DNA from 2 places in the Orrella dioscoreae genome. Region 1 is predicted to be linked to the other one. Evidence: predicted binding sites of a transcription regulator. Region 1 holds the regulator's gene; the other holds the start of a gene.
The links. Region 1 encodes FNR, which switches genes on or off when oxygen is low (the NO sensors DNR and NnrR bind a similar motif). Its sites were predicted from a motif close to TTGATNNNNATCAA; they were not measured.

Region 1 (4,209 bases):
CTCGATGGCGACCCCTGGTCCGTGCGCAAGGTACGCATCAAGGCGACCAAGCACGCCGCCTGGCTGCTGGTGGCGGGGTGGACGGGCTTCACTTTCATCGGCTATTTCGCGCCCATGCGCGAGCTGGGCAGCGCCCTGGCGGCGTTTTCCCTGGGGCCCTGGCAGTGGTTCTGGATGGTGTTCTACGCTTTCTGTACCTGGGGCAACGCAGGCTTCCTGCGCGAACAGGTCTGCAAGTACATGTGCCCCTATGCGCGCTTCCAGAGCGTGATGGTCGACCCGAACACCTGGGTCGTCACCTATGACCAGCAGCGCGGCGATCCGCGCGGCGGGCGCTCGCGCAAGATCGACCACCACGCGCAGGGCCTGGGCGATTGCGTCGACTGCAGCCTGTGCGTGCAGGTTTGCCCCACCGGCATCGATATCCGCGACGGCCTGCAATACATGTGCATCGGCTGTGGCGCCTGTGCGGATGCCTGTGATGCGGTCATGGAGAAGATGCAATACCCGCAAGGCCTGATCCGCTATGCGTCGGAACGTTCGGTGCAGGACAAGCTGACGCCCGCGCAGGCGCGCCGCCAGTTGTTCCGTCCGCGCGTGCTGATCTATTCAGCTTTGATCCTGGTGCTGGTGGCCATCTTCCTGGGATCGCTGGCAACCCGCACGCCCTTGCGCATCGACGTGATCCGCGACCGGGCGTCGCTGGGCCGCGAAGTGGCGGGCGGGCTCATCGAGAACGTCTACCGCCTGCAGCTCATCAACGTGTCGGAAGGCGACATGACGCTCACGTTGCGCGCCGAAGGCCTGCCTGGCCTGACCGTGCAGAACGGCGGCGCCATCCATCTCGACCCGGCATCGAACCGCCTCCTGCCCGTGGTGCTGCAGGTGCCCGCGCAGAATCTCGAACCCGGTCCCCATACCGTGCATTTCCGCGCGCAAGCGCAAGACGCCGACGGGCGCACCATCGAGCTGGAAGAAAAGGCCAGCTTCATCGTGCCGCGCTGAATCCGCTGACTCGATACTCCTGGAGAACCCTCATGGCCCATGCCAATTCCGCGACGTCCTCTTCCAACCCCTGGTGGCGCGAGCCCTGGCCCTGGCTTCTGATGGCAGGTCCGTTCCTTGCCATCGTGGGGTGCGCCATCACGATCTTCCTGGCCTTCCAGTCCTACGGCGACCAGGCGATCTATGACGGGGGCGTCAAGCGCGGCCTGAAGGTCGAGAAGGCCGCCGAGGCGCAGGTCCCCGTGCCGGCACGTCCGGCCGGCGCGCAGTAAGCGCCCGATCAGGCAAGCACGCAGTCGCGATCACGACGACAGGAGAAGAACATGGGATGGCGTTCGCTGATGTGGATCGTATGGCCCTCGTTCATGGCCGCGGCGGCCACCACCGCGGTGGTGTTCGCGCTGGTGGATCCGCTGGATATCGTGGTGTTCGGCTATGTGCCGGTGTCGCGCCAGGCAGGCTATTCGGCCGGCTTCTTCCTGTTCTGGGGCATGGCCACGTTCTCCAGCGCGCTGTCCCTGTTCCTGTCGCGCGGCAAGCTGGCGGACGAGGACGACGAAGGGGATTGTTGAGTCGTTGAAAGCGCCGATGAAAGAAGGGACCACGTGGTCCCTTTTTTTGTCATGGCAACACGCGGCCCCCTGGCCGCGCGGGCTTCAGCACTCCTGGCCGAAGACCTGCTGCAGCGCGGCCATGTCGAGGATGCGCACTTCACGAAGATGGATGTGGATGATGCCTTCGCGGGCAAAGCGCGACAGCAGGCGGCTGACGGTTTCCAGCGTCAGGCCCAGGTAATTGCCGATTTCCTCGCGGCTCATGCGCAGGATGAACTCGGTGGACGAATAGCCCAGCGTGGAGAGCCGCTGCGACAGGTTCAGCAGGAAGCCCGCCACGCGCTGTTCCGAGCGCATCGAACCCAGCGTCAGCAGCATCTGTTGCGAGCGGCTGATTTCCTGGCTCATCAGGCGGCGGATCTGGCTTTGCAGCGAGGGCAGCAGGCGGCCGACGCGGTCGATGTCATCGATGCGGATCACACAGACCTCGGAGTCTTCCATGGCGATCGCGCTGGAGACGTGGCGGTGCTGGCCGATGCTGTCCATGCCGACGATCTCGCCGGGCAGATGGAAGCCCGTGATCTGCAGGTCGCCTTCGGATTGTTCGAGCTGCGTGCGCAGCGAGCCGAAGCGCACGGCATAGACGGCGTCGAGTTCGCTGCCCAGCGTGAAAAGCGGACGGCCTTTTTCGACGCGGACGCGATCCTTGACGAGGTCGTCGAGCTTGCCGAGATCGGTGGCCGGCATGCCGATGGGCAGGCACAGATGGCTCAGCATGCAGGAAGAACAGCGGGGGGAATCAGCGGGAACGGGGACTCGAATATGCATGGCGGAAAGCACTACGGTATCAGGTCAGGCAAGGCGCCGGGGGATGGCGCAGGAAGTGACACATGTCCCACGTCAAGCTTGATGCAATTGTAATGCCGCGGACGAGGGCTGTCTTGACGAATAGGCCTGGTTTCTGGACCTTTGGCGTCGGTTCGCAACAGCTTAAAAGAAACTCGGGACACAGCGCGACCCTGGACCCGTGCATGGGCGTTCAAACACGCGATGAAACGCGCGGCGACGGCCCTTGGACGGTCTGGTGGAATCGGGAGGGGGGCGGGCAGGAAAAAAGGTCAGGTCCACCCCGCTTGCGTGGCATAGGCGTCTTTCAGCCAATCGACGAAAACACGCACGCGCGAAGGCAGGTGCTTGCGTTCGGGCAGGATGGCGAAGATGCCGTTGGGGGGCGCGTGGTAATCGTCCAGCACGGTGACGAGGCGGCCGGCTTCGAGGTCTTCGCGCACTTCCCACACTGAGCGCCACGACAGGCCTTCGCCTTCGAGCGTCCACGCGTGCAGCACGCTGCCGTCGTTGCACTCCATGCCGCCGCCGCCACGCAGGGCGATGTTGCGGCCATCCAGGTTGAACAGCCAGCCGCGCGATTGATTGCCGCGCGTGCCGAAGGACAGGCAACGGTGTCGCGCCAGGTCGTCGGGATGTTCGGGCGTGCCGTGGCGCGCCAGGTAGGCGGGCGAGGCCACCACGACGCGGCGGTTGTCCGCCAGCCGGATGCCCACGAGGCCCGAGTCCACCAGGTCGCCGATGCGGACCGCGCAGTCGACGCGCTCTTCGATGAGATCCACCAGGCGGTCCGTCAGGTCCAGCGTGATGTGCAGATCGGGATAGGCGCGCGCGAAACCCGGCAGCAAGGGCGCGACGTGGCGGCGCCCGAAGCCGGCGGGGGCGGAGATGCGCAGGGGACCGCTGGGCTGGCGGCTGCCTTGCGAGATGAGCGCTTCGGTGTCTTCCACGTCGCGCAGCAGGCGGCGCGCTTCCTCGAGATAGGCCGTGCCTTCGGGCGTGATGGACAGGCGGCGGGTGGAGCGCGCGAGCAGCTTCACGCCCAGGCGGGCTTCCAGCGCGTCGATGCGCCGGCCGATCATGGCCGGGGCTACGCCTTCCGCGCGGGCGGCAGCGGAGAGGCTGCCCAGCGTGGCGACGGCCACGAAGGTGCCCATCTGCTTGTAGCGGTCCATGCGCCTGTTTTTATAAAAAGTAAAAGATGAAGCTATCTTTATAACCTTTTTCTCTGCATTCATGGCTCGTACACTGCCTGCAGCGGGCGGGATTTCCGCCCTCATTCCAACTGATAGGAGCGCCACCATGTCCGCACGCAACAACCGCCATGGCCTGCAAGTCGCCGAGGTTCTCGACCGCTACGTGGAGGAGGAGGCCCTGCCGGGCACCGGCGTGGACAGCGCGGCGTTCTGGCAAGGCTTCTCGGCGCTGGTGCACGATCTGGCGCCGCGCAACCGCCAGCTGCTGGCCGAGCGCGACCGCCTGCAGGCCGAACTGGATGGCTGGCATCGCGCGAATCCTGGCCCGGTCCGGGACATGCCGGCCTATCGCGCCTTCCTGACGAAGATCGGCTATCTGCGTCCCCAGCCCGGCAGCGTGTCGGCGGGCAGCACGCAGGTCGACGAGGAAATCGCCGTGCAGGCCGGTCCCCAGCTGGTGGTGCCCGTGTCCAACCAGCGCTACGCCCTGAATGCCGCCAATGCGCGCTGGGGCAGCCTGTATGACGCGCTGTACGGTACCGACGCCATCCCCGACAGCGAGGGCGCGCGCGGCGGCGACTACAACCCGGCGCGTGGCCGCGCCGTCA
Region 2 (4,209 bases), 880 kb from region 1:
CGACCAGGCCGAGGAAATCCAGTCCTTCGACATCCTGCATGGACAGGCGCTCAGGCGGGTGTGCCAGGCGCTTGGCGGCAAAGCCCAGCACCCGCTCGCCGCGCGCGCCTGCCTCGGCAATGGCGGCCTCCCAGCGCGCGCCACCGGCCACGACATCGCGGCTCAGGGCCAGCACCTGTTCGGGCGCCCCCTTGACGCAGAGCCACGCCGTGCCGTCGTCGTCCGCGTGCAGGGTCGCCATGTAGCGATGCGCGGCATCGAAGGGAATCTCGTCCAGGCGAGGATGGCGGGCGCGCGCCTCGGCCTCGGACAGCCCGGCCTTGGCGGCCAGCGCCAGCAAGGCGCCCTCCATGGGATCGCCCGCCACCTGCCAGCCAGCGTCCCGGTTGCGCAGTTGGGCATCGTTGCAAAGCAAGCCGACCCGCAGGATCTGCAGGGCCTGGTCGCGGCCGTCGGCCAGGCCCTCGACCACGGCAAGCTCCCCTTCCGGCGCATAGCCGGCGCCCGACGCCGTCCAACGGCTGTCTGGCGCGATCACGGTATGCGCGGTCATTTCGTTGCGCGTCAACGTGCCGGTCTTGTCCGAGCAGATGACCGTGGTGGCCCCCAAGGTCTCGACGGCGGGCAGGCGGCGCACGATGGCCTGGCGGGCGGCCATGCGCCGCACGCCGATGGCAAGCGTGATGGTGATGACGGCCGGCAGGCTTTCCGGCACGACGCCCACGGCAAGCGCCACCACGACCATCAGCGCGTCAAGCCAGCCATAATCTCGCACGGCGATCGCAAAGACGAACAGCGCCAGCGCCGCCAGCAACGCGCACAGCGTGAACCGGCGCCCGAAAGTCCGCATCTGGCGGATCAGCGGCGTCGTCAGGTCGCCCACGGCGCCCAGCAACTTGCCGATACGGCCGATCTGGGTGTGGGCCCCCGTGGCGACCACCACCGCGCTCGCCTGGCCGGTAGCCAGCAGCGTCCCCGAATGCACGATGGAAGCATGTTCGGCCAGCGGCGCGCCGGGGTCGACCGGCGCCTCGCCCTTGTGCGCCGGCACCGACTCGCCGGTCAGGATCGACTCGTCGACCTGAAGATTGCGCGCACGCAGGACCCGGGCGTCCGCCGGCACGCGGTCGCCTGCCTCGAGCAGGATCACGTCGCCCGGCACCAGCTCGGCCACGTCGAGTTCGATGCGCTCGCCACCCCGCAGGGCATGGGCCCGCGGCGCGATCATCTGCCCCAGGGCCGCCAGGGCCTCTTCGGCGCGGCCCTCCTGCACGAAACCCACGACGGCATTCACGACCACCACGGCGATGATGATCATCCCATCGGTGGCATGGCCCAGCGCCAGCGACACCCCGGCCGCGCACAGCAGGAACAGGATCAGCGGATCGTTGAACTGCGCCAATACCCTGCGCCAGGCTGGCATGGACTTGCCGGCGGGCAATGTGTTCGGTCCGACGCGCGCCAGGCGATCGGCGGCCTGCTGCGGCGTCAATCCCTGTTCGCCGGCCTGCAGCCTTTGCAGCGCCTGCTCGGCGGACAAGGCGTGCCAGTCGACAGGGGGGGTGGATGGATCGGATGCTGGCGCTCGCGGCGCGATACCGGACATGGGCGGCTCCCTTTTCTTGCGTGGCCGCCCTCGTTTCCCTGGCAAGCCCGCGCAAGCCGGGGGGAGCGGTCCATTGTTGGTGATGGGCTCTCCACGATAACTTGTGCCGCGGGCGTCGGGCTTTACATGGATCAAGAAAAGCCTGCACGCGCCATGCGCGCCTGGCCGGCGCGTGCTAGGCGTCCAAGGCCCGCTCGTACTCCTGCCTGAAGGTGCTCAACGAACTGGCGAGCACCGTCGCGGCCCCGTCGACCAGCCCACAGCGCCCCGAGCCCGGCAGCAGCCGCGCCAGGTTCTCGAGGGCCTGCAGGTCGGTGCGGCGTCCCGCGCCGCCATCGATCCGCTCCAGGATGCGCGAGATCTGGCGCGTGCCTATCTTGCACGACGAACACTGCCCACAGGAATTGTTCGCGAAGAACGCCACATACTCCGCCGTCTTGCGCAGGACGCTGGTGCCCTCGCCCACCACGATCATCGCGCCCGTTCCCAGCCGTGAGCCGCGTTCGCGCACGCTGTCGAAATCCAGGGCGACATCCAGGTCGCCCGCCGTCAGCAGGGTATTGGAGGGTCCGCCGGTGAACACCGCCTTGAATGCACGGCCGGCCAGCATGCCGCCGCCGTGCTGGAAGATCAGCTCGCGCAACGACGTGCCCATCGGCAGTTCGTGCAGGCCCGGACGCATGACGTCGCCCGACAGGGAATAGAGCTTGGTCCCCGCCGCCGCACCGCGCCCCAGCGCCTGGTACCAGGCCGCGCCATGGCGCAGGATGTGGGGCACATGGGCGAACGTCTCGATGTTGTTGACCAGCGTGGGCGCGCCATGCACGCCCTGTTCCGCCGGGAAGGGGGGCTTGAGCGAGGGAAAGGGAAACCCGCCCATCACGCTGGCGACGGCGGCGGTTTCCTCGCCCCCCACGTACAAGCCCGAGCCTGGCGTGACGTGCAACTGGAGCGGCGCGCCCATTGCCTGGCCGACCGCCGCCAGCAGCGGATGCCCCTGCCAGGCCTGGACCGCCTCGCGCACGACCCGCAGCGAGACGGGCTCGCCGGGATTCACGTACAGCGCGATCTGGTTGGCGCCGACCGCCAGGGCGCCGATCAGCGCCCCCTCGATGACCTGGTGCGGCGTATTCGACAACAGGTAGCGGTCCTTGAAGGTGCCCGGCTCGTCCTCGTTGCCGTTGCAGATGATCCATTTCCCCTGCCCCGCCAACGGCGGCTGCCCGGCCACCGCGCGCCACTTCCGGTGCGTGGGAAAACCGGCGCCGCCCAGCCCCCGCAGCCCCGCCTCTTCCAATATCGGGATGATGCGGTCCGGCGCCGCGATGGCACGCGCCAGGCCCTGGCCGCCGCCGGCACGCAGCCAGCCGTCCAGGTCGGCCCCGACCTGCGCCGCCTCGGCCGTCAAGACACGTGGGGATGGCGTCATGCCGCTCGCTCCCGGTCGGTGGCAATGTCGAAATTGCCGTAAGGGGGGAAAACCATGGGCGCCTTGCGCGTGGCGGAAAGGCCATGGTTGGCCAGCGCCCGCCGCCAATCAGCCAGGTGGGCCAGGCCCACGTTGCGCGGCCCTTCCCGGCGCGCCTGCGCCGCGGCCGACGCCCCCGCGCGCCGGCCGAAGACCACCAGCTCGAGCAGGGCATTGCCCATCATGCGGTTGCGGCCATGCAGCCCGCCCGTGACTTCGCCCGCGCACAACAGGCCGGGCACCGGCGTGCGGCCGTCGGTATCGATGCCTATCCCGCCATTCTGGTAATGCAGGGTGGGCCGCACCATGAAGGGCTCCCTTGCCGGATCGATGCCTGCCCGATGCGCCAGATGGCGCAGCGTCACCAGCCTGCCCGCGAGGATCCCGGGCTGGCTGCGCTCGAGCGTCGGGGTATCCAGGAAGACGCCCGCCTGGCCATCGCGCAGCACGCCTCTTCCCTCCTCGATCTCGCGCAGGATGGCCGCGGCCACGATATCGCGCGGCTGGAGCTCATCCACGAAACGTTCGCCGCGGCCGTTGACCAGGAAGGCGCCGGAGGAACGCGCCGCTTCGCTCACCAGCGCGCCCTCCATGTGCGCCGGCCAGGCAATGCCCGTGGGATGGAACTGGAAGCTGTCCAGTTCGCGCAGCGGGGCGCCGAGACGATAGGCGAGCACCAGCCCATCCGCGGTCGCGCCATAATGGTTGGAGGTCGGGAAACCCGACAGGTGCAGGCGGCCCGCGCCGCCGGTTGCCATGATCGTCGCGCTGGCCCGCGCCAGCGTGGCGCGGCCTCTCGCCAGGTCGTGCATGACCGCGCCGGCGCATCGGCCCCGGTCGTCGCTGAGCAGTTCGAGCGCCGGATGCCGGTCCAGCACGGTGATGCCCGGCTGCAGCAGCACCGCCTCGCGCAGGGCACGCATGAGTTCCAGTCCCGTGAAATCGCGATACGACAGCAGGCGGGCCGCGGTCGCGCCGCCGGGCTTCTTGCGCAGCAGGGTCCCGCCCATGCGTTCCCCCTCCCGCGCCAGGTCGAAGCTCATGCCTTCGCGGATCAGCCAGCGGATCGCATCAGGCCCGTCCGATACCAGCGCCTTCACCAACGCCTTGTCCGCCGCGAAATGGCCGCTGCGCA

Region 2: a site for FNR is predicted at 1,728-1,741, ahead of ODI_RS18040 (cation-translocating P-type ATPase). Genes of this name have one in related genera too.

The regions. Positions count from the first base shown of each region.
Region 1 is NZ_LT907988.1:3,019,192-3,023,400, reverse strand. It holds gene ccoG (cytochrome c oxidase accessory protein CcoG) at 1-1,005, shown strand, start outside; gene ODI_RS14045 (hypothetical protein) at 1,038-1,277, shown strand; gene ODI_RS14040 (hypothetical protein) at 1,329-1,577, shown strand; gene fnr (fumarate/nitrate reduction transcriptional regulator Fnr) at 1,662-2,387, opposite strand; gene ODI_RS14030 (LysR family transcriptional regulator) at 2,678-3,580, opposite strand; gene ODI_RS14025 (malate synthase G) at 3,708-4,209, shown strand, end outside.
Region 2 is NZ_LT907988.1:3,897,568-3,901,776, forward strand. It holds gene ODI_RS18040 (cation-translocating P-type ATPase) at 1-1,606, opposite strand, end outside; gene ODI_RS18045 (complex I 51 kDa subunit family protein) at 1,782-3,035, opposite strand; gene ODI_RS18050 (FAD-dependent oxidoreductase) at 3,032-4,209, opposite strand, start outside.